2 regions of the Micrococcus sp. KRD128 genome follow, and region 1 is predicted to be linked to the other one. Evidence: riboswitches for the same ligand, from Rfam matches in the RefSeq annotation. Region 1 holds a riboswitch; the other holds the start of a gene.
What was found. A riboswitch is a leader RNA that binds a small molecule or an ion and turns the genes downstream of it on or off. The one in region 1 is predicted to bind S-adenosylmethionine.
Positions count from the first base shown of each region.

Region 2: linked by a shared signal. The riboswitch ahead of J1M44_RS04340 (O-acetylhomoserine aminocarboxypropyltransferase/cysteine synthase family protein) and the one ahead of J1M44_RS00725 (flavin reductase family protein) in region 1 are both predicted to bind S-adenosylmethionine.

Region 1 is NZ_JABFAX010000001.1:147,770-163,437, reverse strand. Features, by position in the region: gene J1M44_RS00750 (bifunctional proline dehydrogenase/L-glutamate gamma-semialdehyde dehydrogenase) at 1-2,554, shown strand, start outside; gene J1M44_RS00745 (acyl-CoA thioesterase) at 2,574-3,155, shown strand; gene J1M44_RS00740 (FMN-binding glutamate synthase family protein) at 3,187-5,181, shown strand; gene J1M44_RS11550 (hypothetical protein) at 5,312-5,611, shown strand; gene J1M44_RS00730 (cold-shock protein) at 5,816-6,019, opposite strand; gene J1M44_RS00725 (flavin reductase family protein) at 6,258-6,782, opposite strand; SAM riboswitch class IV at 6,856-6,975, opposite strand; gene J1M44_RS00720 (hypothetical protein) at 7,157-7,447, opposite strand; gene J1M44_RS00715 (hypothetical protein) at 7,428-7,784, shown strand; gene J1M44_RS00710 (RNA-binding S4 domain-containing protein) at 7,885-8,253, opposite strand; gene hisD (histidinol dehydrogenase) at 8,264-9,580, opposite strand; gene J1M44_RS00700 (mechanosensitive ion channel family protein) at 9,844-11,430, shown strand; gene J1M44_RS00695 (universal stress protein) at 11,447-11,983, opposite strand; partial or broken gene J1M44_RS00690 (MBL fold metallo-hydrolase) at 12,057-12,868, opposite strand; gene J1M44_RS00685 (glutathione S-transferase family protein) at 12,881-14,032, shown strand; gene J1M44_RS00680 (5-oxoprolinase subunit PxpA) at 14,233-15,000, shown strand; gene J1M44_RS00675 (5-oxoprolinase subunit B/C family protein) at 14,997-15,668, shown strand, end outside.
Region 2 is NZ_JABFAX010000009.1:24,856-39,105, forward strand. Features, by position in the region: gene J1M44_RS04280 (deoxyguanosinetriphosphate triphosphohydrolase) at 1-474, opposite strand, end outside; gene dusB (tRNA dihydrouridine synthase DusB) at 467-1,777, opposite strand; gene J1M44_RS04290 (ankyrin repeat domain-containing protein) at 1,897-2,313, opposite strand; gene J1M44_RS04295 (LLM class flavin-dependent oxidoreductase) at 2,453-3,475, shown strand; gene J1M44_RS04300 (MFS transporter) at 3,472-4,770, shown strand; gene J1M44_RS04305 (cation transporter) at 4,778-5,413, opposite strand; gene J1M44_RS04310 (GNAT family N-acetyltransferase) at 5,410-6,534, opposite strand; gene J1M44_RS04315 (glycine--tRNA ligase) at 6,543-7,925, opposite strand; gene J1M44_RS04320 (RNA-binding S4 domain-containing protein) at 8,067-8,309, shown strand; gene J1M44_RS04325 (alpha/beta hydrolase) at 8,362-9,054, opposite strand; gene J1M44_RS04330 (SGNH/GDSL hydrolase family protein) at 9,135-10,028, shown strand; gene metX (homoserine O-acetyltransferase MetX) at 10,104-11,234, opposite strand; gene J1M44_RS04340 (O-acetylhomoserine aminocarboxypropyltransferase/cysteine synthase family protein) at 11,231-12,598, opposite strand; SAM riboswitch class IV at 12,729-12,844, opposite strand; gene J1M44_RS04345 (VOC family protein) at 13,023-13,658, shown strand; partial or broken gene J1M44_RS04350 (CPBP family intramembrane glutamic endopeptidase) at 13,677-14,250, opposite strand, start outside.

The DNA.
Region 1 (15,668 bases):
CTTCGACGTCGCCCTGGCCCACCGGCTGATCGAGCGCCGCGGCCTCGACCCGGCCGCGGTGGAGTTCGAGATGCTGCTCGGCATGGCCACCGGCCAGGCCGCCGCCGTCCGGGCGGACGTCGGAGCCCTGCTGCTCTACACGCCCGTGGTGCGGCCCGAGGAGTTCGACGTGGCGATCTCCTATCTCGTGCGTCGCCTCGAGGAGGGCGCCTCGCCGGAGAACTTCATGTCCGCCGTGTTCGACCTGGACGCGGACGCGGACCTGTTCGCCCGCGAGGAGGAGCGCTTCCGCGCCTCGCTGCGCCACCTGGACGCGGCCGTGCCCCGTCCGAACCGCCTCCAGGACCGGTCCCGCGGGGAGGACGGGCCGACCCCCGCCCCCGTGGACGGCTTCGCCAACACCCCGGACACGGACCCCGCGCTGCCCGGCAACCGGGAGTGGGCCCGCCGGATCCTCGCGGCCGTCCCGGACTCCGCGCTCGGTGAGGGCACCGTCCGCGCCCACCGCGCCACCACGGTCGACGCCGCCCGCGCCGCCATCGCCGCCACCGCCGACCCCGGCGCCCGCTGGGGCGCGCTCACCGGCCACGAGCGCGCCGACGCGCTGGACGCCGTCGGACGGGCCCTGCACGCCGGCCGGGCCCGCCTGCTGGAGGTGGCCGCCGCCGAGACCGGCAAGACCCTGGACCAGGGCGACCCCGAGGTCTCCGAGGCCGTGGACTTCGCGCACTACTACGCCCGCCTGGCCCGCGGCCTGGACGCGGTGGAGGGCGCTCGCGCCGTGCCCGTCCGCCTGACCCTGGTGATCCCGCCGTGGAACTTCCCCGTGGCCATCCCGGTCGGGGGCGTCCTCGCCGCGCTCGGCGCCGGCTCGCCCGTGGTGTTCAAGCCGGCCCCGCAGTCCGAGCGGACGGGCGCGGTCGCGTGGGAGCTGATCGTGGCCGGGCTGCGGGACTCGGGCCTGTTCGACGACGGCGGCCCGCTCGCCGGGCACGACCCCGCGGACCTCGTGCGCCTGGTGACGCTGGCGGACGAGGACGAGACGGAGGTCGGCGCGGCGCTCGTGACCGATCCGGCCGTCGAGCGGCTCATCCTCACCGGCAGCTGGGACACCGCACGGCTGTTCAAGGGGATGCGCCCCGACCTGCACCTGCTCGCCGAGACCTCCGGCAAGAACGCCGTGATCGTGACCCCGTCCGCGGACCTGGACCTGGCCACGAAGGACGTGGTCCAGTCCGCGTTCGGTCACGCCGGCCAGAAGTGCTCGGCGTCCTCCCTCGTGGTGCTCGTCGGGTCCGTGGCCACCTCCGAGCGCTTCCACCGGCAGCTGCTGGACGCGGCCTCGTCCCTGCACGTGGCGCACCCCGCGGACCCGCGCGCCGAGATGGGCCCCGTGATCGAGGCCCCCGGCGAGAAGCTGCGCCGCGGGCTCACCGAGCTCGGCCCGGGGGAGCGGTGGGCCCTGCGTCCGCGGCACCTGGACGAGACGGGTCGCCTGTGGAGCCCGGGCATCCGCTCCGGCGTGCGTCCCGGCGCCGACGCCCACCTCACCGAGTACTTCGGCCCCGTGCTGGCCGTGATGACGGCCGAGACGCTCGAGGAGGCCATCGGGATCGTGAACGCCGTGGACTACGGCCTCACCTCCGGGCTGCACTCGCTGGACCGGGAGGAGATCGACGTGTGGCTGCGCGGCGTGCGCGCCGGCAACCTCTACGTGAACCGCGGCATCACCGGGGCCATCGTGCGCCGCCAGCCCTTCGGCGGCTGGAAGCGTTCCGTCGTCGGCCCCACCACGAAGGCCGGTGGGCCGCACTACCTGCACGGCCTCGTGGACTGGGAGGACGCGCGCACGTGGGCCGGCGGAGAGGGACGGCCCGGGGCCGAGGCCGACGGCGCGGGTGCGTCCTGGCTCGAGACCGCCCGCGCCCTCGACACCCACGCGTGGACCACCGTGTTCGGGGTGGCCGCGGACGTCTCCGCGCTCGAGGCCGAGCGGAACGTGCTGCGTCACGTCCCCACCCCGGTCCTCGTGCGCCGGCACTCGGGGCCCGCCGACCACCTGCTGCGCATCGTCTCCGCCGGCCTGCGCGCCGGGGCGCCCATGACCGTGAGCCTGCGCCCGACCCCCACCGCGGAGGGGCCCGACGCGGACGGGCTCTCGGCCGAGGCCGTGCGCGGCCGGGTGGAGGAGTTGGTCCGGTCCGTCCGCACGGAGGGTGCCGGCACGGCCGCGCCGGTGGACGTCGTCGTCGAGGATGACGCCGCGTTCCACGACCGCGCCCGGCGGCTGGCCCTGGTCCCGCCCGCAGCGGAGGGCGGCGGCGACGCACGGATCCGGCTCGTCGCCGACTGGGCCGGCGACCGGGAGGCGGCCGAGGCGGCGCGGCGCGCGCTCCACGCGGCGCTCGGCGACACCCCCGACGTGGCGGTCTACGCTGGCCCCGTGGTGAGCGCCGGCGAGGTGGAGCTGCTGCCGTTCCTGCACGAACAGGCCGTGTCCGTGACCGCCCACCGGTTCGGCACGCCGGACCATCTGACCGAGGGGGTCCTGTGACCCCGAGGAGGAACCTCTGATGCATCTGATCCCCCGCACGATCTGGGTCGTCGCCCGCGCCCGCCGCCGCCCGCGCGCCGGACTCTGGGAGCCGACGACGTTGCCGATGCGCGCCCTGCCCACGGACGTGGACATGGCCCTGCACGTCAACAACGGCCAGTACTTCGGGCTGTTCGACCTCGGCCGCTTCGACGCGATGGTCCGCACCGGCCTGTGGGACGAGATCCGCCGTCGCGGCTGGACGCCCGTGGTGCAGGCCGAGCAGATCGCGTTCCGCCGCTCGGTGACCCTGGGGCAGCGGTTCGACGTGGAGACGCGGATGATCGGCCTGGATGAGCGCGCGGTGTGGTTCGAGCAGCGCGTGGTGGTCGACGGCGACGTCGCGGTGCGCGCGTACATCTGCACGCGCCTGCGCAAGAAGGACGGCCGCCCCGTAGAGAACGACGAGGTCCGGGCGATCGCGGCGGCGGCCGGCCACGACCTCGCGGGGGAGCCGACGCTGCCGGAGTGGCTGCACGAGTGGCGGCGCAGCGTGGCCCTGCCGTCGGCCCGGACGCCCCTGCCCCACACGTGGGACTTCGACACAGTGCAGCGAGGATGAACGTTCGAGTGATATAGGGCACGATGGTCGGGTGAACAACAGACTCCTGATCGTCGCGACCCTCTCGCTGGCCGCGCTCGTCGTCGTGCTGGTGGCCGCCATCGGCGGCGGCGCGTGGTGGGTGCTGGCGGTCCTCCTGGTGGCGCTGCTCGTGCTCGCCGTGTGGGACATGACCCAGAAGCGGCACGCGATCCTCCGCAACTACCCCGTGCTCGGCCACATGCGGTACCTGCTGGAGTCGATCCGCCCCGAGATCCAGCAGTACTTCATCGAGCGCAACTTCGACGGCAAGCCGTTCGACCGGGACACCCGCTCGATCGTCTACGCCCGTGCGAAGGGACTGGACAGCCACAAGGCGTTCGGCACCGAGCGGGACACCTCGGAGATCGGCTACGAGTTCCTGTTGCACTCCACCGCCCCGGTCAACCCGCCGGAGGAGCCCCCCACGGTGCGGATCGGCGGCCCGGACTGCCGCCGGCCCGTGGACATCTCGCTGATGAACATCTCGTCCATGTCCTTCGGCTCCCTCTCCGCCAACGCCGTGATCGCCATGAACAAGGGCGCCGGCCTGGGCGGGTTCATCCACGAGACCGGCGAGGGCGGCCTCACCAAGTACCACCGCGGCAACGGCGCGGACCTGTTCTGGGAGATCGGCTCCGGCTACTTCGGCTGCCGCAACGAGGACGGCACCTTCAGCCCGGAGAAGTTCGCCGAGAAGGCGCTGCTGCCCGAGGTCAAGGGCATCACCATCAAGATCTCCCAGGGCGCGAAGCCCGGCCTGGGCGGCATGCTGCCCAAGGAGAAGATCTCCCCCGAGATCGCCGAGGCCCGCGAGATCCCGATGGACAAGGACTGCCTGTCCCCGGCGTCCCACTCCGCGTTCCGCACCCCGCGCGAGATGGTCAGGTTCGTCGAGCAGCTCCGTGAGCTCTCGGACGGCAAGCCGATCGGCATCAAGTTCTGCGTGGGCTCCCGCGTGGACGTGCTGGCCATGACCAAGGCCATCTGGGAGGAGCGGATCGCCCCCGACTTCATCATCGTGGACGGCTCCGAGGGCGGCACCGGCGCCGCCCCGCTCGAGTACTCGGACCGCGTGGGCACCCCGCTGACCGAGGGCCTCATGCTCGTGCACAACGCGCTCGTGGGCACCGGCCTGCGCCACATGATCAAGCTCGGCGCGGCCGGCAAGGTCGCCACCGGTTCGGACATCGTCAAGCGTCTGATCCAGGGCGCGGACTTCACCATGTCCGCCCGCGCGATGATGATGGCCACCGGGTGCATCCAGGCGCAGAAGTGCCACACGAACGAGTGCCCCGTGGGGGTGGCCACGCAGGACCCGCGTCTGATGCGCGCCCTCGACGTGGAGGACAAGGGCAACCGCGTCTTCAACTACCACCGCCTGACCGTGCGCGAGGCCGTGCAGATCATGGCGTCCATGGGCCTGACGCATCCGTCCCAGCTGAACACCCGCATGCTGCGCCGCCGCGTGGACCACCTGAGCACCCGCTCGTACGCGTCCATCTACCACTGGCTGCGCACGGACGAGCTGCTCAACGACCCGCCCGCCGGCTGGGCCATGGACTGGGAGGAGGCGGACGCGGACCACTTCGGCGAGCACGCCCGCGTGGACTACCTCACCGAGCGCGACCCCGAGTGGCGCTCCGAGCTGCTGATCCCGGGCCGCGAGGCGGCCGGCGCCCCCGTGCAGGGCTCCCCCATCTCCGGGACGGGCTCCACGCTCGTCGACGCCCGACGGACCGAGTCCGTGCCGCTGACGACGTCGCCGATGCCGCGCGTCAGCTCGCTGGGTGAGGGTGAGTCGCTGTCCCCGCACGGCGGCCGTCGTGGGGCCCCGCAGGACCCGGCACCCGCCGCCACCGCCGGCGAGACGCCCACCGACGAGAACGAGGGCCTGCCGGCGGAGGCCGGCGAGCGGCCCGAGCGCCAGGACGGCGCGGAGGTCACCCAGCGGGGGACCACCGGCCGCGTGGAGGGCGAGCCCCGCGGCGAGGGCCGCGTCGGCTGACCCGCCCCCGCCCGGCTGACCCTATGTGACCGACGCCCTGCGACATCACCGCCGTTCTGACCGGCGGTGATGTCGCAGGGCGTCGGTCGTCTCGGCGGGGCGGCCCGGGCGCCCGGGCTAGCCTGGGGCCGTGACCCCTCCCGCCCCCGCCGCGCGCCGCCCCTCCGCGGCCCTGCTGTGGGTGCTGCTGGCGGCGATGGGCGCCGGGCCCCTGTTCAACTACGGCGTCTCCGCCTCCGCCACGGTCGTGATGGAGCGGCTCGACGTCACCTCGGGCCAGCTCGGCACCGTGATGACGGTCGTGTTCGCGGCGGCCGCCGTCGCGGGTGACTACCGGGCCGGCTTCGCCGTCGTCGCGGGCGGGTATCTGCTCGCCCTGGGCGTGGTGCTGCTGCTGGGTCGCCACGTGGGCCGGCGGGGCGCGGCCTGACGCGCAGGGCCAGGATCAGACCCACCGCAGAGGACCGCGCTTCAGCGACATCACCGCAGTGCTGCCCTGCGGTGATGTCGCAGCGCCGCGGTCGAACGGGCGTGCGGCGGAGTGCGGGGGTGTGCGGGGCGCACGGAAGCGCACACGACGACGCCCCCGGTCCGTGCGGACCGGGGACGTCGGTAGCCGTGCGTCAGGCGAAGATCAGAGCTTCGTCACGTTGGCGGCCTGGAGGCCCTTGGGGCCGTCCTGGGTCTCGAACTCGACGCGGTCGTTCTCCTGGAGCTCCTTGAAGCCCGAGCCCTGGATGGCGGAGAAGTGCACGAACACGTCCGCAGAGTTGTCCTCGGGGGCGATGAAGCCGTAGCCCTTCTCAGCGTTGAACCACTTGACAGTACCGACAGCCATGATGGTGTCCTTTCGATGCGCCCCCGCGGTGCGGTGGCGGTGTTGGACCGCGGCCCGGATGTGGGACGCGGGTGAAGCGGCGAGACTGAACCGCTTGCCCAACACTCATCGACGCCGACTATGCCGGGCTGACGAGCAGTGAAGATGGCGGGATACAGCTTGATCAACTTCAGGCTCCATCATTGCACGGATCTCGCCGACCGGGAACCAGGGGCCCGATTGTTCACCTGGAGTTCGCTCAGAGCGCGCGCAGGCCGTGGAAGAGATTGCGGTGCAGGGCGGCCGGGGGAGCGGCGTCCGTGTGATCCGCGAAGGCCGTCACCTCCAGCAGCACCACCGTGTGGTCGCCCGCCGGGACCTCGGCGTGCACCCGCGTCTCGAGCCAGAGCGAGGAGCCCCCGATCAGCAGGGCGTCGTGCGGGCTGTGGTGCACGTCGAGACCGGCGAAGCGGTCGCCCTCGCGGGAGGCCAGCTGACGGCACAGCGGCGTCTGGTCCGCTGCGAGCAGGGAGACGCCGATCGCCCCGGCCCGGCGCAGGCGCGGCCAGGTGCGAGAGCTGTTCTGCGCGGAGAAGGACACGAGGGCCGGCTCCCAGGAGATGCCCACGCCGAAGGAGGAGGACACCATCACCTCGGGGGTGTCGTCGGCGAGGCCCGCCAGCGCGACGACCCCGGTGGGGAAGGCCGAGAGGCCGGAGCGGAGGTTGCCGAGGGACAGGTCGGTGTCCCACGCGGCGGTGTGGGGTTCGTGGGTCAGGGTCATGGCGCGCGTCCTCTTCCGATGACTGACGCGGCTCCGCAGACGGCGGGAACGCGGATCGCCCGGATCCGCAGAGGCGCGGTACTTGCCCGTCGGGGTGTCCGAGGGGCCGAATCATCACCTGGAGCACCCCACTACTGCGTGAGAGGGTTGCCGTCCCGCCGGCCAGGGCCGTGAATGACGGGAACTCGTGATTCTGGGGACCAGCCTACGGAGGGGTCCGTGGGGCGGTCAAAGCACGGCGGTCGCCCGGCGTCATCCGAGCTCCTCCAATGTGACGCTTGACACACCGGGCATCCCCGGCCAGGATCGAGCCACTCGAGAGGGGGGGCTCGAGACCGCGGCCCGCGGCCCCGCAGTCGGTTCTCCGAGAGGGATCAGATCATGCGGATGGACATCACGACGAAGCGTGCGGCATGGTCGGCCGCCGTGGTCGCCGCCGCTCTCGTCAGTACCGCCATCTCGGGATGCTCCGCTTCCCAGAGCGGCGTCTCCTCCACCGCGAATGCATCCACCGCTGCGGCGTCCTCCGTCACCCCGACGTCAGCGGCCGCCTCTGCAACCGGGTCGGCCTCCGCCACCGGTTCGTCCGCGTCGTCACCCGCCGGCGAAGAAGCACTCCCCGCCGCGCTGTTCGAGGAGGACGGGATGACGTTGGTCGAGTACACGCGCCAGCATCCGGATGCGGACTATCTCGACCCGGAGAAGGAGTCCGTCCTGGAGGAGGCGGTCGGGACGGGCACACAGCAGATCACCGTGGACGCCCAACAGGGTGCGGTCCTTCGGGTCATCGTGCTGTGTCCTTCGGCTGCCACCGGTGAGACGGCGATCCAGACCTCACGAGGTGGCGGGGGAACGAAGACCTGGATGGCCGGATCGGAGGCGCTGTGCGGCGGCTGGTCGGCGGCGACTCCCCCTGTGGATGAGGCGGGGCCGATGACGTTCACCGTCACGGTGGACAATGACAAGCCGTTCCGGATGGTGCTGACCGCCCCCTCCGCATGAGGCCACCATCACGACGGCGGATGACGGCGCGGGCGTCGGCCCACCGTCGGCTCCGGCGGTGGCCCGCCCGGGCCGTTCGGATCGGGGAGGACTGAGACGCTCAGCGTCGGTCGCGGCCGCGCAGCGCGTCCAGCTGCCGGCGGTCCCGCTTGGTGGGCCGGCCCGCGCCGCGCTCACGGTAGGGCACCGCGAGCAGCTCACGCGGCACGGGCGGCGGGGAGTGGTCCACGTACTGCTGCCGGGCCACGGGGGCGCCCACCCGCTTGGCGATCAGCCCCGTGACCTCCAGGATCCGCTCGCGTCCGTCCTGGCGCACCCGCACCCGGTTCCCGACGACGACGGGCGTCGCCGCCTTCACGGGCTCGCCGTCGATGCGCACGTGGCCCGCGCGCACGGCCGCCGTGGCCGCCGACCGGGTCTTGTACAGCCGCACGGCCCACAGCCACGCGTCGATGCGGACGCCGCTCACTCCCGCTCCCTCACGCGAAGCGGGCGCGGATCGCGGCGCCGTGGGCGGGCAGGCGCTCGTCCTCGGCCAGCACGCCGATTCCGTCCGCGACCTCCTTGAGCCCGGTCTCCGTGTAGCGGATGCGCTGCTGCAGGCGCAGGAACGTCACGGTGTTCAGCCCCGATGAGAAACGGGCCGTCCCGGAGGTGGGGAGCACGTGGTTGGACCCGGCCGAGTAGTCGCCCAGCGGCACGGGGGCGTGCGGGCCCACGAACACGGCGCCGGCGTTGCGGAGGCGCCCCACGAGGGCCTCGGGGTCGCGGGTCTGGATCTCGAGGTGCTCGGTGGCGTACCGGTCGGAGACCTCCACGGCCTGGTCCATGTCCCGCACCAGCAGCACGCCGGACTGCGGTCCGGTGAGCGCCTCACGCAGCTGCTCCTCGTGGAGCTGCCCGGGCACCTGCGCCTCGATCGCCGCCTGCACGTCCCGGAGCAGGTCCTGGGAGTCCGTGATGAGCACGGAGGCGGCCAGCGGGTCGTGCTCGGCCTGGCTGATCAGGTCCGCGGCCACCCAGTCGGCGCGGGCGGTGCCGTCCGCGATCACGGCGATCTCGCTGGGCCCGGCCTCGGCGTCCACGCCGATCACGCCCTGCAGCGCGCGCTTGGCGGCGGCCACGTACACGTTGCCGGGCCCCGTCACCAGGTCGACGGGCGCGCAGAGCCACCCGCCGTCGTCGTCCTTCACGCCGTGCGCCAGCATGGCGACGGCCTGGGCGCCGCCGGCCGCGTAGACCTCGTCCACGCCGAGCAGCGCGCACGCGGCGAGCACGGTGGGGTGGGGCAGGCCGCCGTGGTCCCGCTGCGGGGGCGAGGTCACCGCGAGGCTCCCCACGCCGGCCGCCTGCGCGGGCACCACGTTCATCACCACCGAGGAGGGGTACACGGCGCGGCCGCCGGGCACGTACAGGCCCACGCGGCCCACGGGGATCCAGTGGTTCTCCACGACGGCGCCCTCGCCGAGCTCGACCGTGGAGTCCTGGGGGTGCTGGGCGGCGTGCACGAGCCGGGCTCGGCGGATCGACTCCTCCAGGGCGGCGCGCACCCGCGGGTCGAGCCCGGCCAGGGCGGCCTCGAGCGCCTCCGCGGGCACGCGCAGGGCCGGCGGACGGACACCGTCGAACCGCTCGGCCAGCTCCAGCAGGGTCTGCTCGCCGCCGTGGCGGACCCGCTCGATGATCGGGGCGACCACCGGCACCACGGAGGACACGTCCACGTTCGCCCGCGGGATGATGCGGGACAGGTCCGCGGTGGCGGTGTCGAGTGGGCGCAGGTCGGTGACGGAGAGCACGGATTCCTCCAGAGGGGCGGCGGCGGGCCGGCGGGACGGGGCGCGACGACGGCCGGGCCCGGACCGCGCGGACGGTCAGGCTCCATTGTGCTCTTCTCCGGGGTGCGTCCGGGGGCGGGTGTCAGACTGTCGTCATGGTCCTCCCCGTCCTGCCCCTGTCCCTTATACACATCTCCGAGCCCACGAGACGGAGCTACAGCTCGTATGCCGGCTTCTGCTTGAAAAAAAAAAAGTAATTCCCCTCGACCCCGCGGAGGCACCCCATGACCATCCTCGTCGGCTACGCCCCCTCGAAGGCCGCGGACGCCGCGCTGGACACCGCCCTGGACCGCCTCCTGGCGGGCGAGACCGTGCCGTCCGGGGTGGAGGGGGACATCCAGGACGGGGCGGCCGCCACCACACGGGCCTTCGGCGTGGAATGGGGGACGCTGCTGACCGTGCTGATGGCGTTCGCGATCGGCGCGGCGGTCGTGTACCTGGCCCTGCAGGTGGCGCGCGTCGTGCTCGTGCGCCGCCCCGCGTTCCAGCACGGCGCCGCGCGGCTGAGCCTGCCGGCCGCCGTCGCCGCCGGCCTGCTGGCCTCCCGGATCTGGCTCGGGGTCATGGCCGAGGAGCAGACCTGGTACCGGCCGGCGTCGTTCCTGATGCTCATCGCCGTGGCCGCCGCAGGCGCGTGGGCCGCGTGGCGCCTGGTCGGCGTGATCGAGGCGGGGATCCTCGGCCGCTACCAGGAGACCGGCGTCGAGCACCGCCGCGAGCGACGCATCCGCACGCAGACCATCCTGATCCGGCGCATCCTCAACGCGGTGATCGTGGTGGTGGCCGTCGCCGTGGTCCTGCTGGGGGTGCCCGAGGTGCGCTCGCTCGGGGCCGGCCTGCTCGCCTCCGCCGGTGTGATCTCCGTGATCGCCGGCCTGGCCGTGCAGTCCACGCTGACCAACGTGTTCGCCGGCTTCCAGCTCGCCTTCACGGACGCGATCCGGGTGGGCGACGTGGTGGACATGGAGGGCGTGTTCGGCACCGTCGAGGAGATCACCCTGTCCAACGTGGTGCTCAAGCTCTGGGACGGTCGCCGCATGGTCTACCCGTCCTCGCACTTCACCACCCAGCCGTTCGAGAACTGGACGCGGGTGGGCTCCGAGGTCTCCGGCGTCGTGGAGCTGGACGTGGACTGGCGCGTTCCCATGGACGCGCTGCGCGCACGACTCACCCAGCTGCTCGAGTCCACGGACCTGTGGGACGGACGCGAGCACGCGCTGCAGGTGACCGACGCGACCGGCGGGGTCGTGCGCATCCGCGCCGTGGTCTCCGCCCGCAACTCCGGCGACCTCTGGGACCTGCGCTGCCTCGTGCGCGAGGACCTCGTGGCCTTCCTGCGCCACGAGCACCCCGAGGGCATCGTGGTGCAGCGCATGGAGGACGGGCACCCCGCCCACGGCGACGCCGCCCCCGCCTCCGAGGGCTCCGACGCGGGGGCTCGCGATGGCGACCGGACGGGCGAGCCGGGCCCGGACGGCTCCGGGGTGGCGGCCCGCGAGCCGCGTCCGCGCACCGCGCCGCTGCCGCGCGTCGACGGCGCCGATCCGCGCCCGGACACCCTCACCACGCCGCTGACCCGCGTGGGCGACCACTCCGGTCTGTACACCGGCTCGATGACGGCGGTGCAGCGCAACCGCGAACTCGCCGGCCCGGGCGAGGAGGCGTTCGCCGAGCGGCGCGCCCAGCAGGCCAAGCAGGCGGCGGAGGCCGCGGCGGCGGACGAGGCCGGACGGCGCAGCGGCGCCGGCTCCCACGTGGACGGCCTCCTCGACGACGCCGTCACGCGCCGCCGTCAGGACGACGAGGACTGAGGCCCGGCGGGAGCGCTCAGCGCTCGAGCGTCGGGTCCTCGGGATCGACGGGCGTGAGCCGACGCCGCTCGGCCATCGGCTCGGATGCGGGCAGGCCGTGGGCGGCCGGGTCCGTCTCGGCGACGTGGCTCACGGCCTCGGGCGTGTGGTCCCCGTACTGCCGGTACTCCTTCACGCACAGCACGGGCTGATCGATCTCCTGCAGCAGCTCGTCCGAGACCGATCCCATGACGAACCGGCCGAAGCCGCCGCGGCGGCGCACGCCGATGACCACGATGGACGGGTCCAGCTCCGCGGCCACGTCCTTCATCTCCTCCACCGTGGACCGGCCGCGCGCGTACTGGCGGAACTCGGCCGTCACGCCGGAGGCGTCCAACCGGGCCTGCACGCCGCGCTGCTGCTCCTCCGTGACGAGGGACTTGGTGCGGTGCTCGCCGCCGGGGCCCGCATTGACCACCACCACGCGCTCGCCGGTGGAGCGGGCGATGTCCAGGGCGGTGTCCAGCGCGGCGTCCGCGGCCTTCGAGGGGGCGTAGCCGACGAGGATGGTCATGGGGTGCCTCCGCGGGGTCGAGGGGACGGGTCTGAGGCCAGCGTAGTGCGGGCCGGGCCCGCGGCGGAGGGGCTCAGCCCTCGCGCAGGTGGCGCAGGTGCGCGGCCACCGTCTGGACGGCCACGCGGGCCACGGTGCCTGTGAGGCCGGGATAGATGCGGGGGGCCAGGTCCTCGGGCGTGATCGTCGCCGCCTCGGTCTCGGGCAGCGCGGCCAGGGCGGCGCGGATCTGCTCCAGGCGGCCCTCGCGGTGGTGCCGGTAGTCGCGGGCGACGACGTCCAGCGGCTCCGGCACGGGCCCGTGCGCGGGCAGCACCGTGAGCGGACCCGCCGCCTCGAGGCGGCGCAGGCTGGCCAGGTAGTCGGTGAGGGTGCCGTCCGGGTGGTCGAGCATGGTGGTGCCCGAGCCGAGGATGGTGTCGCCCGTGATGACCGCGCCGTGCGCGCCCGCGTCCGGGACGGCGAACGAGTAGGAGTCCGAGGTGTGGCCCGGGGTGTGCCACGCCAGCACCGGGGTCCCGGCGACGTCGATCCGCTCGTCCGGCGTCAGGACGGCGGCTCCGCCGCGGCACCAGTCCGGGTCCGCGGCTCGCACGGGCGCGCCCGTGGCCGCGTGGAACGCGTCCACCCCGCCGGTGTGGTCGGCGTGCCGGTGCGTCACCAGGATGAGCGCGATCCGGCGGCCTTCGGCCGCCGCGCGGACGCGCTCGAGGTGGGCGGCGACGTCGTCCTCCGGGCCCGGGTCCACCACGACGGCCGCGTCCGAGTCCGGTGCGGCGACCACGTACGTGTTGGTGCCCGCGAGGGTCATCGGGGAGGGGTTCTGGGCGGTCACGCAGCGCACCAGCGGGGCGTGGGGCCGGGCGTGGCGGGGGTCGTCGTCATAGGCTCGAGTGTATGGAGAACCAGCAGACCGGCCAGGCCGCGGACCGCGGCACCATCGACACGCGCGAGGGGCTCACGGGCAACTACGTGCAGTCCGGGGCGGAGTTCACGCGGGACACGAACTACATAGCGGACCGGATCGTGGCGGACCCGGAGGCCGTGCGGGCCCTGCCCGTGGCCGAGCCGTCCACGGTCGGCCGCGTGGGCGGCGGGCTCACCGACGGGGCCGAGGCGTGGCCCGTCGAGGCGGGCCGCTACCGGCTCGTGGCGGCGCGGGCGTGCCCGTGGGCGAACCGGACGATCATCGTGCGGCGCCTGCTCGGCCTGGAGGACGCGATCTCGCTGGGCACCCCGGGGCCGACCCACGACGAGCGCTCCTGGACCTTCGACCTCGACGAGGGCGGGAAGGACCCCGTGCTCGGCACCGAGCGGCTCCAGGAGAACTACTTCACGCGGTTCCCCGACTACCCGCGGGGCATCACGGTGCCGGCGATCGTCGACGTGCCGACGGGCGGCGTCGTGACCAACGACTACCCGCAGATCACCCTCGACCTCTCGACGGAGTGGGCCGCGTTCCACCGCGACGGCGCCCCGCAGCTGATCCCCGACGCCGGGCCGGAGCGGGACGAGATGTTCGAGGTGATCGAGCGCGTGTTCACCGAGGTGAACAACGGCGTGTACCGGTGCGGCTTCGCGGGCTCGCAGGAGGCGTACGACGCCGCGTACGAGCGGCTGTGGACCGCGATGGACTGGCTCGAGGAGCGCCTGACGACGCGCCGCTTCCTGATGGGGGAGCGGATCACCGAGGCCGACGTGCGGCTGTTCACCACGCTGGTGCGGTTCGACCCCGTGTACCACGGGCACTTCAAGTGCAACCGGAACAAGCTGACCGAGATGCCGGCGCTCTGGGGCTACGCGCGCGACCTGTTCCAGACCCCGGGCTTCGGCGACACGATCGACTTCGCGCAGATCAAGGAGCACTACTACGTGGTCCACGAGGACATCAACCCGACGGGCATCGTGCCCGCCGGCCCGGAGCTGGGGAGCTGGCTGAGCGAGCACGGGCGCGAGGCGTTCGGCGGGGACCCGTGGGGCGGCGGCACCGCACCCGGGCCCGTGCGCGAGGGCGAGCGCGTGGACCCGGAGCACACGCCGCTGCGCTGACGTCGCTCGGCCCGGCCCGCAACGCGGGTTGAGTTATCGCGGGTGGCGCGGCTGAACACCCGCGATAACTCAACCCGCGTTGGTATGCGCACCGGGTGAGCGCCACGAGGACGCGCCGAGGATTGTTGAACAATCCCCCCTCATGCCTCAAGATTGTGTGACCGGCACCTCAGCCGGGCCCGACCCGAGAGGACTTCACTGTGTCTCACGCGCCGCAGATCGACCTGAACTCCGACGTCGGCGAGTCCTTCGGCTCGTGGACGATGGGGGACGACGCCGCCATCATGCCCTCCGTCTCCTCCGCCAACGTGGCGTGCGGCTTCCACGCGGGCGATCCCTCGGGGATCGCCCGGACCTGCCGTGACGCGGTCGCCGCCGGCGTCACGATCGGCGCGCACGTGGGCTACCGCGACCTCGCCGGCTTCGGCCGCCGCTTCCTGGACTGCACGCCCACCGAGCTGGCCGACGACGTCCTCTACCAGATCGGCGCCCTCGACGCGCTCGCCCGCGCGGCCGGCGGCCAGGTCCGCTACGTGAAGCCGCACGGCGCCCTCTACAACACGATCGTCCGTCACGAGGCGCACGCCCAGGCCGTCGTCGACGGCGTCAAGGCGTTCGGCTCCGACCTCCCGCTGCTGCTCCTGCCCGGCTCCGTCGCCCTGGACAAGGCAGCCGCCGCGGGGCTGCGCGGCGTCGCCGAGGCCTTCGCGGACCGCGGCTACAACCCGGACGGCACGCTGGTCTCCCGCCGTGAGCCCGGCGCGGTCCTCCACGACGAGGACGCCGTCGCCGCCCGCATGGTGCGCCTGGCCACCGAGGGCGTCGTCGCAGCGATGGACGGCACGGACGTGCGCGTCGACGCCGAGAGCATCTGCCTGCACGGCGACACGCCCGGCGCCGTGGCCATGGCCGCGGCCGTGCGCCGCGCGCTCGAGGGCGCGGGCGTGTCCATCAAGGCCTTCGCATGAGCGCCCCACGTCACCCCGCCGCCACACCGCCGGCGCGCCCGATCCGCTGGGTCGGCACGCAGGGCTTCCTCGTCGAGTGCGCCTCGCTCGAGGACGTCATGGCCGTCCACGCCCACCTCACGGCCCACCCGGAGCGCGGCCAGCGTCAGGTCATGGCCGCCGCCGCGACCGTCCTGGTGACCTTCACCTCGCAGGCCGCCGCCGAGCACGCCGCACCGCGGGTCAGCACCCTCACCCCGGACGCCGGTGAGCTGATGGGGGGCCGGATCGTCGAGATCCCCGTGGTCTACGACGGTGAGGACCTCGCCGAGGTCGGCCGGCTCACCGGGCTCGGCGTCGACGGCGTCATCCGGGCCCACAGCGAGGCCGACTGGTTCGCCGCGTTCGGCGGCTTCGCGCCGGGGTTCATGTACTGCGCCTCCGAGGCGGCCCCGTTCGAGGCGCCCCGCCGCAGCTCGCCCCGCACGGCCGTCCCCGCGGGCGCCGTCGCCGTCGCCGGGGCCTTCTCCGCCGTCTACCCGCGCACCTCGCCCGGCGGCTGGCAGCTGCTCGGGCACACCACCGCGGCCCTGTGGGACCTCGGCCGCGAGCAGCCCGCCCTGCTGCAGCCCGGCGACCGTGTCCGCTACGTCCCCGTGCGCCCGACGGCGTCCCTCACGTCCGGCACG
Region 2 (14,250 bases), on a different contig from region 1:
GACGTCCTCGCTGGCCGCGTCGAGCGCCTTCTCCCCGTTGTGTCCGAAGGGCGGGTGGCCGAGGTCGTGGGACAGGCAGGCGGTGTCCACGAGGTCGGGGTCGCAGCCCAGCGACCGACCGAGCTCACGCCCCACCTGGGCCACCTCGAGCGAGTGCGTCAGGCGGGTGCGGGCGAAGTCGTCCGCGTCCGGGGCGACCACCTGGGTCTTGGCCCCCAGCCGGCGCAGGCCCGCGGAGTGCAGCACGCGGGCGCGGTCCCGCTCGAAGTCCGAGCGGTAGGAGGACTTGGGCGGCTCGGGCAGCCACCGCTCCCGGTCCCACGGCGTGTAGCCGGGGGTCTGCACGGCGCGGCCGGCATACGGGGGCCGGCCCTCGGGGCCGAACAGCACCGGCTGGTGGGCGGCGCCGGTCCAGGGCGACGACGGCGCGGCGGGCGTTCCGGCTGCGGGCACCGGCGTCGTGGGCTCAGCCACCGGAGACGTCCAGCTCGGCGGCCTGGATCATGGCCTGCTGCTCGGCATTGAGCTCGCGGGAGTCGAGCCAGCCGTCCGGCAGGTGCGGGCGCTTGGGGGCGCCGGAGCGGCCGCGCGGGCCCTCGGCGGCCTCGCCCGGGTAGGGCTGGTCGCGGTCCACGCGGGCGAGGATCTCGCGCATCGTGGCGAGGTCCGGGACGGTGGACAGGGCGGTGCGGATCTCGGAGCCCACGGGGTAGCCCTTGAAGTACCAGGCCACGTGCTTGCGGATGTCCCGCAGGGCCTTGAGCTCGTCGCCGCCGAAGGTGCCCACGAGCAGCTCGGCGTGGCGGTACAGCGTGTCCGCGACCATGCCGAGCGTCGGCTGGAACCGGTCCTGGCGGCCCTCGAACGCGGCCTGCAGGTCGCCGAACAGCCACGGCCGGCCCTGACAGCCGCGGCCGATCACGACGCCGTCCACGCCGGTCTGCTCGACCATCGCGATGGCGTCCTCCGCAGACCAGATGTCGCCGTTGCCGAGTACGGGGATGTCCGGCAGGGCCTCGCGCAGCCGGGCGATGTCGTCCCACACGGCGGTGCCCGAGTAGAACTGGCGCGTGGTGCGGCCGTGCAGGGCCACGGCGGCGACGCCGAGGTCGCGGGCCGTGCGGCCGGCGTCGAGGAAGGTCAGGTGGTCCTCATCGATGCCGCGACGCATCTTCACGGTCACCGGGATGTCCCTCTTCGCGGCCTCGGTGACGGCCGCCTTGACGATCGAGGCGAACAGCTCCGACTTCCACGGCAGGGCCGAGCCGCCGCCGCGCCGGGTCACCTTCGGCACGGGGCAGCCGAAGTTCATGTCGATGTGGTCGCAGCGGTCCTCCTCGACCAGCATCCGCACCGCCGCGCCGGTGGTGACCGGGTCCACGGAGTAGAGCTGGACGGAGCGGGGCACCTCGTCGGGGTCGTGCTGGATGATGCGCATCGACTCGGGCTTCCGCTCGACCAGCGCGCGGGCCGTGACCATCTCGTTGACGTAGAGGCCGCCACCGTACTCGCGGCACAGGCGGCGGAACGCGGTGTTGGTGATGCCGGCCATGGGGGCGAGCACCACGGGGACGTCGATGGTCAGCGGCCCCAGCCGCAGCGGGGGCAGGGCCAGGCGGTCCGTCGTCGGGGCGGGGTGGCGGGCCTCGTGGAGCTGATCGTCGTCGGTGATGCGTCGACCGGCGCCGGCGGACTTGGCGTAGTGCGCGGCGTGGAGGTCGGCGACGTCGTCGGCGTCGGTCACCGCCGCGGCGGGGAGGGTGTGGGAAGAAGTCATGTCGGACCCCATTCTTCCATTCCGCCCGGCACCCGCGTCACCGTGCCCCACCACGAGGCCCGCTGGGAGGCGATCGCAGAGGCACCCCGCCGGGACGGGCAGACCGTCCTCCCGGCGGGTCAGGCCTCCGACGCCGGCGCCGCGTCCCCGCCGTCGAGCACCGCCAGCAGGTCAGCACCGGCGAACATCTGAGCGGTCTGACGCGCCGAGGGGGTGCCCGCGTCCGGGTCCGCACCGGCCGCGAGCAGATGCCGCATCGAGGCGACATCCCGTTTGAACGTGGCGCAGGTCAGGGCGCGCTGGCCGCGATCGTTGGCGTGCTCGATCTCGGCGCCGGCCTCGATCAGCATCGCCACCGTGTCCGGGTGCTCGTGATAGGCGGCGAGGGTGAGGAAGGAGTCGCCCGCGTGGTTGCGCAGGCGCGTGCTCACCCCGGCGTCCAGGTACGCCTTCAGCTGGGCCGTGTCCCCGTCACGCGCCATGTCGAAGAGCCGGTTCGCCAGCTCGATGTCCTTCTCGCTCCACTGCTCACTCATGCCCGCCAGTATGGCGGACGCCGCGGCGATCGACCGCTCCGCAGCGACATCTCCGCGGGTCTGCCCGCAGGTGATGTCGCCGGCCGGCGGTCAGACGAGCACCGGGAACAGCCCCGCCCGCCCCGCGGTTGCACCCGGCATGACCCGCAAGCACCTCGGCTTCCTCAACTTCGGCCACTGGATCCACCGTCCCGGCGCCGAACCGGACGCGCGGCAGGCCCTCGACGACGTCGTCGCCATGGCCGTGGCCGCCGAGGACGCCGGGCTCGACGGCGCCTGGCTGCGCGTCCACCACTTCCAGCGGATGTTCTCCTCGCCGTTCCCGATCCTCGCCGCGATGGCCGCCCGCACCGAGCGGATCAGCCTCGGCACCGGCGTGATCGACCTGCGCTACGAGAACCCCCTGTACATGGCCGAGGCCGCGGCCACCACGGACCTCATCTCCGGCGGCCGGCTCGAGCTCGGCGTCTCCCGCGGCTCACCCGAGGCCGCCCTCGACGGCCAGGCGCAGTTCGGCTACACCCTCGCCGAGGGGCAGACCTGGGCCGACGTGACCCGCGAGCGCGGACGCCGCTTCCTCTCGGCCGTGCGCGGTGAGGGGATCGCGGCGCCGGACCTGACCTCCGGCTGGGCGCACAGCTCGCAGCCGCTGCGGATCGAGCCGCACTCCCCCGGGCTCGCGGACCGGATCTGGTGGGGGTCGGGGTCCACGCCGTCGGCGGTCGAGGCGGGGCGGGACGGCTACAACATGCTCTCCTCCACCCTGCTCCTGCAGGACGACGGCCGACCCTTCCACGTCCAGCAGGCCGACCAGATCGCCCGCTACCGGGAGGCCTTCGCCGCGGCCGGCCACGCCGGTCCGGGCCGCACGGCGGTCACGCGCTCCGCGTTCGTCATCCAGGACCGGGAGGACGAGCTGTACTTCGGTCGGGAGCGGGCCTCGCGCGACTCCTCCGGCATGCTCGAGGGCGGCGCCGCCCGCTCCGGCCCGACCTACGCCGGGTCCGCCGAGGAGGTCGCGGAGAAGCTCGCCGCCGACGACGCCGTCGCCGCCGCCGACTGGGTCCTGTTCGCCAACCCCAACCAGCTCGGGGTCGAGTACAACGCGAAGATCTTCGCCGGCTGGGCGGAGGTCTGGCGCCTGCTCGGCTGGGATGCATGAGCCAGGCCGCGCCGCACGTCCCAGCCGACGACGGCTTCGCCCGAGCCCGTCGCGCGCGCTGGGCCGTCACCGCCGCCTTCGCGACGAACGGCGCCCTGCTCGGCGCGCTCATCCCGCACTACCCGGAGGCGAAGGCCGCGTTCGGACTGGACCCGGCCGCCTTCGGCCTGCTCGTCATCGCGCTCGCCGTGGGCGGCACGCTCGCCGGGCCCCTGCCCGCGCCGATCCTGCGCCGGTTCGGCGCCCGCCGCGTCATGCTCGCCGGCAGCGTGGCCATCGCCCTGCTGACGACGGCGGCCGGTCTCGTCCTCGACATCGCCGGGGCGGGCGCGGGGGCCGGGCACGGTGCGGGCACGGCCGCGGGCTGGCCGCTGTGGGTCTTCGCGGGCCTCGTCCTGGCGTCGGGCGTGCTCGACGCCGTCGTGGACACCGCCCAGAACGCGCAGGGCCTGCAGGTGCAGACCCGGCTGGCCCGGCCCGTGCTCACGACCATGCACGCCGGCTGGAGCCTCGGAGCGGCCGCCGGCGCCGGGCTCGGCGCCGCGGTCATCACCGTGGGCGGCCCCGCGGCCCTGCACCTGGGGCTCAACGGCGCCGTGTGCGTCGCGGTGCTGCTGGGGGTCCGGCGCCTGTTCCTGACCGAGGACCCCGCGGATCCGGTGCCGACCGATGACGCGTCCGACGAGGCATCCGCGCGCCCGACGCCGGCCCGCAGCGGGGTGCTCCCGCCGCGTGCCGCCCTGGCCGCGCTCGTCCCCGCCGTGGTGATCGCGATGGCCGGCTTCGGCGTGGAGGAGTTCGGCAACGCGTGGGCCACCCTGTTCCTGATCACCGAGCGCGGCCTGGACCCGGCCGCGGCGGTGCTCGGCGCGTCGACCCTGCTGGGCGCGCAGTTCATCGGCCGCCTCGCGGGCGACCGCACCCTGGCCGCCCTGGGACGACGCGGGGCGTTGACGGCGGGGCTGGGCGCCGTCGTCGTGGGGCTGGGGCTGGCCCTGGCGCCGCTGCCCGAGTCGGTGGCCGTGCCTGCCGCGTTCGCGGGGCTGGCCCTGGCGGGGCTCGGCTGCGCCGTGGTGGTGCCCGTGGCCTATGCCCTCGGCGACGAGGCGCCCGGGCTCAAGCCGCAGACCGGGCTGGCGGTGACGAGCTGGTGCATGCGGCTGGCCGGGGTCGGGCTCAGCCCGGCGGTCGGGGCGCTGGCCGGCGCCGTCGGTCTGGCACCGGCGCTGACGGTGTTCCTGGGCCTGGCCGTCGTCGGGGCGGTGCTGGCCGCCCGGCTGCCCGCCACCCCGTAGGAACCGCTCAGTCGTCGTCGACCTCGCCGGCGAGGGCCCGGGCCGCCAGGTGCTCCTCGGTCGCGGCCTCCCAGATCTCCTTGGCGGCGGAGCCGTTGAGCAGCACGAGCAGCACGCCCACGATGATGTCCGCCCAGCCCGACGCCGTCAGCACGGTGATCCCGGACAGGGCGATCAGCACGGCGCCGGCCACGAGGTCGTTGCGCGCCGCGAGCCACGCCGCCCGGGTGAGGGAGCCGCCGTCGGTGCGGACGCGGGACAGCAGGGCCACGCACACGAGGTTCACGAGGATCGAGCCGACGGCCACCCCCAGCAGCACGCCCGCGGCCGGCGGCTCGGGGTCCCCGACCTTCGTGGCCGCCATGACGAGCGCCGCCACGGCCGGCAGCACGATGACCCCGGCCATGACCTTGCCGATGACCGCCTGCCGGGCCGCCGTCCACCCCAGCGCCACGAAGATCAGCAGGTTGACGGCGAAGTCCTCGAAGAAGTCGACGGAGTCCGCCACGAGGGCCACCGAGCCGATCCCCAGGGCCAGGATGATCTCGACCACCAGGTAGGCGCCGTTGAGCAGGGCCACCGCGAGGACGGTGCCCCGCAGGGCGCGGGCGCGCCGGCGGTCCGCTGCGGCCGCCCGGTTCACGCGCCCGGCGCGTCGTCCACGAACACGTACGTGTCCACCAGGGTCCGCGCCGCGTTGCCGCCGATGAGCCCGTCCACGATCCGTTCCAGCGGGGCCATCGCCTCGTCCACCTCGATCTGCACGGGGTACTGGGCCACGAGCAGGGCGAGCAGGTCGGCCACGGCCTGCAGCGCGTCCTCCTCCCCCAGCTCCGGGTCCCAGCCCACGAGCACATCGGCCGGCGCGTCCTGGCGCTCCGGCGTGTAGGACACCGCGAACGCGCGGATGCGCCCGCCCTCGGCCTTCGGCGCGTCGCGGAGCACGACGGCGCCCGCGGCCCCGGTGGCCGGGCCCAGCAGCAGCTGCTGGGCGGCCCCGACACTCAGGGTCGACGGGTCCCACGCGTGCACGGCGTCGTAGAACGCGGTGACCGCCTGCGTCAGCTCGACGGAGCCGGTCGAGGCCTCCTCGAGGACCACGCCGTCCGGGTGCTCCTCCCCGCGCACGTCCGGCAGGCCGATGGCCCCCGGGGCGATCGCGACGCGGCGGGAGCGCTGCACGGGCGTGAAGCCCTCGGCCACGAGGAACGCCTCGGTGCCGGCGGCCAGGGCGGCGGTCTGGGACCGCACGGCGTCCGTGTCCACGGGCGGGCGGCCCGTGGCACCGTCGGCCTCGGTCTGCGGGTCGGCGCCGGCCACGCCGGGCACCAGGGCGTCCCTGGCGAACCGGGCCTTCAGGGCCGTCGTCGGGATGGCGCCGGCGGCGTGCGCCTGTACGGCGAGCCCCCGCAGGGCCGCCACGAGCGCCCGGCCGATGCCCCGGCGCCGCTCGGCGGCCGCGGTCTCGACGTACAGCCACAGCCGCCGCGGGTGCACGGACGAGGCGTAGACGACGCCGGCCGCCACCGGCACACCGGCGGCCTCGGCCACGAGCGCGCGGCGCCAGGGCCGTTCCGCGTCCTCGGCGAGCATCGCCCGGTCCTGGTGCTGCTGCGCGTTGGCTGGGTCACCCCACACCTCGAGCAGGGCCAGGTCGTCCCCGGGCCGCCAGGGACGCAGCACGATCTTCCCGCCGGCGACCGCGGCGGAGTCGAACAGCGCGCCGCCGTCGTCGTGCCCCGCAGCCCCGACCGTTCCCGTCACGTCCCCGCTCACTTGACCAGGCGCTCCAGCAGGTAGGACTTCACCTGGGACAGCGCCACGCGCTCCTGGGCCATGGTGTCCCGCTCGCGGATGGTCACGGCCTGGTCCTCGAGGGTGTCGAAGTCCACGGTGATGCAGAACGGGGTGCCGATCTCGTCCTGGCGGCGGTAGCGACGGCCGATCGCGCCGGAGTCGTCCGTCTCGATGTTCCAGAGGGTGCGCAGCTCCGCCGCGAGGGACTGGGTGGCCGGCTGCAGCTCGGGCTTCTTCGACAGCGGGAGCACGGCGGCCTTGACCGGGGCCAGGCGCGGGTCCAGCTTGAGCACGGTGCGCACGTCCACGCCGCCCTTGGCGTTCGGGGCCTCGTCCTCGGCGTAGGCGTCCACGAGGAACGCCATCATGGCGCGGGTCAGGCCGAAGGACGGCTCGATCACGTACGGGGTGTAGTGCTCGTTGTTGGCCTGGTCGAAGTACTGCATCTTCGTGCCCGAGTGCGCGGTGTGCCGGCCGAGGTCGTAGTCGGTGCGGTTCGCGATGCCCATCAGCTCGCCCCAGCCGTCGCCGCCGGTGAAGCCGAAGTCGTACTCGAGGTCGATCGTGGCGTCCGAGTAGTGGGCCCGCTCGTCCGCGGGGACGTCGAACTTCCGCAGGTTCGCGGGGTCGATGCCGAGGTCGATGAACCAGTCCCAGCAGTCCTCGACCCAGCGGTCGAAGTGCTGGCCCGCCTCGGCCGGCGGCACGAAGTACTCGATCTCCATCTGCTCGAACTCGCGGGTGCGGAAGATGAAGTTGCCCGGGGTGATCTCGTTGCGGAACGCCTTGCCGATCTGGCCGATGCCGAACGGCGGCTTCTTCCGGGCCGCGCCCAGCACGTTGAGGAAGTTCACGAAGATGCCCTGCGCCGTCTCCGGGCGCATGTAGTGCAGGCCCTCCTCGTTGTCCACGGGGCCGAGGTAGGTCTTGACCAGGCCCGAGAACAGCTGCGGCTCGGTCCAGGCGCCCTGGGTTCCGCAGTCCGGGCACACGATCTCGGCCATGCCCTCGGCCGGCCGGCCCTTCTTGGCCTCGAACGCCTCGAGCAGGTGGTCCTGGCGGTGCCGCCTGTGGCACTGGGTGCACTCCACGAGCGGGTCGGTGAAGGTCTCGACGTGGCCGGAGGCCTCCCACACGGCGCGCGGCAGGATGATGGAGGAGTCCAGGCCCACCATGTCCTCACGGGAGCGCACGAAGGTCTTCCACCACTCGGCCTTGATGTTCTCCTTCAGCTCCACACCCAGGGGCCCGTAGTCCCACGCGGAGCGCGAACCGCCGTAGATCTCACCGGCCTGGAACACGAAGCCTCGGCGCTTGGCGAGGTTGATGACGTTGTCCAGCGGGGACTTGGCAGCCATGGGGGCATCACTTCCGTACTCATCGGCGGGGCGGGAGGGGATCACGACGACGACGGCACCCGGCCGCCTTCGACGCGGCGGGCCCGTTCCGGCGCGGCGCGCCGGTCGATCCCGTCCAGCCTACCGGCCATGATGGACACCATGACCGAGACGAACGCACCCGACGCCCAGCCCCTGCCCATCCGTGACGAGTCCATCCGCCTCGGCCAGGCGCTCAAGCTCGCCTCCCTCGTGGAGGACGGCGCCATGGCCCGCGACGTCGTCACCGACGGTCTCGTCACCGTCAACGGCGCGGTCGAGACGCGTCGCGGAGCCCAGCTGCACGACGGGGACGTCGTGGAGTTCAACGGCGAGGCGTTCGTGGTCCAGGCCGAGCAGGCCTGAGCCGACGCACCGGCGGGCGGCCGCGGCGCCGTCGTCGAACAGGCCCGGTGGGTCAGCCGCGGGGCGGCACCATGTGGACGAGGTACTCCTTCACGTGGCCCAGCTCCTGCTCGTTGATCGCGTGGCCGAGCCCGGCGTAGACGATCTTCATGAGGTCCACGTGGGCGGTCAGCCAGGCATGGGTCTCCTCGACCCGGGGCTCGGAGATGATCGGGTCCTCCTGGCCGCGGCCCCAGAAGACCTTCGGTCGGACGCGGGCGACGTCGTCGTCCCGGGTGAACAGCTCGCGCAGCCGCGGCTCGGTGAGCTCCGGGTCCACCACGAAGCCGGACAGCGCCACGGTGCACGCGTAGGCCTCCGGGTCCAGGCGCAGCAGCGACGTGGCCATCGCCATGCCCTGCGAGAAGCCGAGCAGGGAGACGGTGCGGAAGTCCCCGCGCACGGCCTGCACCCAGGCGTGCAGGGCCTCGACGGCCTCGCGGACCGGCTCGGCGGTGGAGCCCAGCTCGCCCGTGACCGGGTCCTGGGAGAGCGGGAACCAGGCGTGGGAGCCCGGCTGCAGGGGCAGGGGCGCGCGCACGGCGGCCACCGTCACGTGCTCGGGCAGGTGCGGGACGAGGCCGAACAGGTCGTCCTCGTTCGCGCCGTAGCCGTGCAGGACGACCAGCAGGTCCTCGGTGCGCTCGCCCTCGGGGCGGGACCAGCGGACGACGGGCTCGACGGCGGGGGTGGGGTTCGCGTTCACGCCCGCCAGCCTAGCGAGCGGCGCGGTCGGCCCCGCCCGGCGGTTGACCCCTCCCGCGCGGGGCGGGCAGAATCCTACCCGTGGGTAACCCATCTTCCTCCCAGCCTCCGCACGCCTCCGACGCGACCCCGGTCGACGATCCCGCCGCCCATCCGTGGCGCCGCTACGTCGCCATCGGGGACTCGTTCTCCGAGGGCATCGGCGACCCGGACCCGGACCGCCCCGGCTACCACCGCGGCTGGGCCGACCGCCTGGCCGAGGAACTCTCCCGCCTGACCCCGGCCGGTGAGGACCTGGCCTACGCCAACCTGGCGGTCCGCGGGAAGCTGCTGGACCAGATCGCCGAGGACCAGGTCGAGCCGGCGCTCGCCCTGCGGCCGGACCTCATCAGCGTCTGCGCGGGCGGCAACGACATCCTGCGCGGCGCGGACCCGGACGAGATCGCGGCCCGGCTGGACGCCGTCGTCGAGCGCCTGGCCTCCGACGGCGCCACCGTGCTGCTGTTCAACGCGACCGACGTGAAGGGCACGCCCGTCATCGGCCGCATCCGCGGCACCGTGGCGATCTACAACGAGAACGTGCGCACCATCGCCCTGCGGCACGACGCGCTGGTGCCGGACATGTGGTCGCTCAAGGACCTCGCCCGGCGGGAGATGTGGGCCGAGGACCGCCTGCACTTCTCCGCGCTCGGCCACCACACGATCGCCGCGATGGTGCTGGACACCCTCGGCGTGGAGCACGGCCTCGAGCACCTGCGCCTGGCCCCGCCGGCGCCGCGCACGTGGCGCGAGGCCCGCGCGTCGGACGCCGCGTGGGTGCGCACGCACCTGGCGCCGTGGGTGGTCCGCCGCCTCCGCGGCGTCTCCTCCGGCGACGGCGTCACGGCCAAGCGCCCCGTCCCCGAGCCGCTCTTCGGTGCGCCGATGCCGCAGGGCTCGGACCACACCGAGCCGCTGGACATCGTCGAGCCCTGAGCCCGGCCGGCGGGGGCCGGTGGCCGTTTCCCGAACGACAGTGCCGCGACACGCCGCCGTTTCCCGAACGAAAGTTCAGAGGGCGAGGGCGCGCTTCAGCGTGTCGGCCACCTGCCCGTATTCGGTGAGGAACCCGTCGTGGCCGATGGGCGAGGCGATCGTGTGCACCGGCGGCCGCGCGGGCAGCGCCGCCGCGAGCGCCTCGGACTCGGCCGGCAGGTAGAGCCGGTCCGAGTCGACGGCCGCCACGAACGCCCGGCCCCGGTAGTCCGCGAGCGCCGCCGCCACGCCGCCGCGCCCGCGCCCGACGTCGTGGCCCATGAGGGCCTCGGTGACCACGAGGTAGGAGTTCGCGTCGAACCGGTCGGCGAGCTTGGCCGCCTGGTGGTCCAGGTAGGACTCCACGGCGTAGCGCCCGCGCCCGCCCGGCACCCCGACGACGGTGCCGAACGGGTCCTCGACGCCCTGCGGTTCCCGGCCGAACCGCTGGCCGAGCTCGCCGGCCGTGCGGTAGGTGGTGTGGGCGATGCGCCGGGCGATGCCCAGGCCGGCCACGGGGCCGGGGCCGGGGTAGTAGTCGCCGCCCTGGAAGTCCGGGTCGAGGCGGATGGCCGCGGTCTGCGCCTGCCCCCACGCGATCTGGTCGGCGGAGGAGGCCGCGGTGGCGGCCAGCACACCCACCCCGGCGACGCGCGCGGGGTGGGTCGCGGCCCACTCGAGGGCGCGGGCCCCGCCCATCGATCCGCCGATCACGGCGTGCCAGGCGCCGATCCCGAGGTGGTCGGCCAGGCGCCGCTCGGCCTCGACCGCGTCCCGCAGCGTGAGGAACGGGAACCGGGAGCCCCAGGGCCGCCCGTCGGGGGCCGGCGTCGAGGGCCCGGTGGAGCCGTGGCAGCCGCCGATCATGGCGGGGGCGACCACGAACCACCGGTCCGTGTCCACGGCGCGGCCCGGGCCGACGAGGGCGTCCCACCAGCCCGGCGTCGGGTCCTGCTCGTGCGCGGCCACGTGCGCGTCGCCGGTGAGGGCGTGCAGCACGAGCACGGCGTTGGAGCCGTCGGCGGCGAGGGTGCCCCAGGTCTCGTAGGCCAGCTCGACGTCGGGCAGCAGCCCGCCGGTCTCGGTGCGCAGCTCGCCGACCCGCAGGCGGTGGCGGCCGCCGCGGGGCAGCGCGGTGCGCGACGGACGCGTGGCGACGGCGGTCATGCCTGATCCCCTGCGTCGTCGTCGCCGCGGCGGGCGGCGGCCGCGAAGCCGCGCTCAAGGTCGGCGAGGATGTCCTCGAGGTCCTCCACGCCGAGCGAGAGCCGCACCAGGCCGGGAGTGACGCCCGCGGCGCGCTGCTCGTCGTCGGTGAGCTGGGCGTGGGTGGTGGAGGCCGGGTGCACCACGAGGGAGCGGACGTCGCCGATGTTGGCCACGTGGTGGTGCAGGGTGAGCCCGTCCACGAACGCGGCCCCGGCCTCGCGGCCGCCCGCGATCTCGAAGGAGACGAACGCGCCCGCGCCCTTCGGCAGGTAGCGCTGGGCCCGCTCGTGCCACGGGCTGGACTCCAGGCCGGCGTAGACCACGTGCTCGACGTCGTCGCGACCCTCCAGCCAGCCCGCCACCGCGGCCGCGTTGGCCACCTGCCGCTCCATGCGCAGGGACAGGGTCTCCAGGCCGAGGTTCACCAGGAACGCGTTGAACGGGGAGATGGCCGAGCCGTAGTCGCGCAGCAGCTGCACGCGCGCCTTGAGGATGAAGGCCAGGTTGGCGCCGAACGGCGAGCCCACCCCGAGGTCCCGCGCGTAGACGAGGCCGTGGTAGGACTCGTCCGGCTCGTTGAAGCCGGGGAACCGCTCGGCGTGCTGCGCGTAGTCGAACGTGCCGGCGTCGACGATCACGCCCGCGATGGCCGCGGCGTGCCCGCCGAGGTACTTCGTGGCGGAGTGGGTGACGACGTCGGCGCCGTGCTCGATCGGCCGCAGCAGGTACGGGGTGGCCAGCGTGTTGTCCACGATCAGCGGCACGCCGGCCTCGTGGGCGGCGTCGGCGACGGCGCGCACGTCCAGGACGTCGCCGCGCGGGTTGCCGAGGGTCTCGCCGAAGAACGCCTTGGTGTTCGGCTTCACGGCGGCGCGCCAGGACTCGATGTCGTCCGGGTCGGTCACGAACGTCGTCTCGACGCCGACCTTGGCGAGGGTGTGCTTGAACAGGTTCTGCGTGCCGCCGTAGAGGCTGGCCGAGGCGACCACGTGGTCGCCGGCGCCGGCGAGGTTGAGGATCGCGAACGTCGTCGCCGCCTGACCGGAGGCCAGCAGCAGCGCGCCCACACCGCCCTCGAGCGCGGCGATCTTCTCCTCCACCGGGCCCTGCGTCGGGTTGCCGATGCGGGTGTAGAGCGGGTCGAGGTCCTTGAGCGCGAACCGGTCCGCGGCCACCTGGGCGGACGGGAAGTCGTACGAGGTGGTCTGGAAGATCGGCAGGGCGGTCGCACCGAAGGCGTGCTGGCCGACGGCGACGCCCGCGTGGACCTGCGCGGTGGAGAAGCCCCAGGCGTCGGGGGTCGGGGTGGGCTGGTCGGTCATGGCGGACCCTCCTGAAGGGATCAGGGGCCGGACCCGTCCGCCCCGCCCGCCGGCCGACGTGCCGATCCGGGGGCCGGCGTCGTCGAGGTGCCGGAGATGACCCGGCGCCGTCGAGAGGGGCCGTGGGATCGGCCCGCGCTTGCCGGCACCCGTTGTGGGGCCGGCCTGGTCGTCACCCGGGGCACCCCACCGCGGAAGGAGGGTTGCCGGTCAGCATGCCGGGGCCTGTTGCTGACTCTCGTGACCGTGTCTCCGAGTGTAGCCCGCCGCCCCGCCACGATTTCGTCACGCGTGTCACACGCGGATACGCTCTCCGCACGGGGGCACCCGACCCGTCAAGGGCTCGACGCCCCCCGACTCGCACCAGGTCAACCCCCGGGGCAGCCCGGGAACGGAGAGGAACAGCGCAGTGCACACCTGTCGCATGGACCACGTGTCCTACGCCGCCGGCCCCGAGGGCCTGGACGCCACGGTCGCCCGCATCGCCGAGACGCTGGGCATCGAGCGGATCAAGGGCGGTGTCCACCCACGTTTCGGCACCCAGAACGCGCTCTTCCCCATGACGGGGGGGCAGTATCTGGAGGTCGTCGAGGCCCTGGACCACCCGGCCTCCCTCAGCGCGCCGTTCGGCCAGCTCGTGCGCGCCCGCACCGAGCAGGGCGGCGGCTGGATGAGCTGGGCCGTGGCCACCCCGGACATCGGCCGGTTCGAGCGCCGCCTCGGCCGCGAGGCCGTCCCCGGCAACCGTCGCTTCCCGGACGGCCGCGAGCTGTCCTGGCGCCAGATCGGCATCAAGGGCACCCTCGCGGACCCGCAGCTGCCGTTCATCCTGCGCTGGGCCGACGGCCAGGAGGACATGCACCCCTCGCAGGCGGCCGAGCCGCAGGCCACCATCGAGCACCTGAACATCGCCGGCTCCCCCGAGCGCCTCGCCGAGTGGCTCGGCGACGACGAGGACGGCCAGGTCCAGGACGTGGACATCGAGTACGTCGCGCCCTCCGGCACCCCGGGCATCGTCTCGGTCACCTTCCGCACCCCGAAGGGTGAGATCACGCTCTGAGCGCGGGGGCGGGGCCGCTCAGCCGAGCAGCCCCGCCCGCGCCAGCAGCGGGTAGCCGACGAACCCGACGGCGTCCAGCAGCGCGTGCGCGATGACCAGCGGCATCACCCGGCGCACCCGCAGGAACACGAGCGCGAACACCACGCCCATCAGGGCGTTGCCCACGCCCGGCCCGATCCCCTGGTACAGGTGGTACGCCCCGCGCAGCAGCGCGAGGCCGAGCACCACGACGGCCGCGCGGGTCGGCAGGTACAGCCCCTCGGCGCTCACCCACGACGACGGCACGGCCGGCGCCGGATCGCGCGCCAGGCCCGCGGCGCGGAGCCGCTGCAGATACCCGAGCCGGTCGACGAGCCAGGCGCCCACGATGACCTCCTCCAGCAGTCCATGCCGCAGCGCGGAGAGCAGCAGGACCGGCACCTGGTACCAGCTCTCCCCGAGCGCCGAGCCGACGATCGCCGTCGTGATCCCCAGGGCCCGGCCGGCGGCGTAGACGCCGAGCGTGCCCAGCCCGATGGCCGCGAACAGGCCCAGGCCCCAGGCCAGGTCGCGGCCGGGGCGGCGCAGGTCGAGGCCGAGCACCCGGAACGGG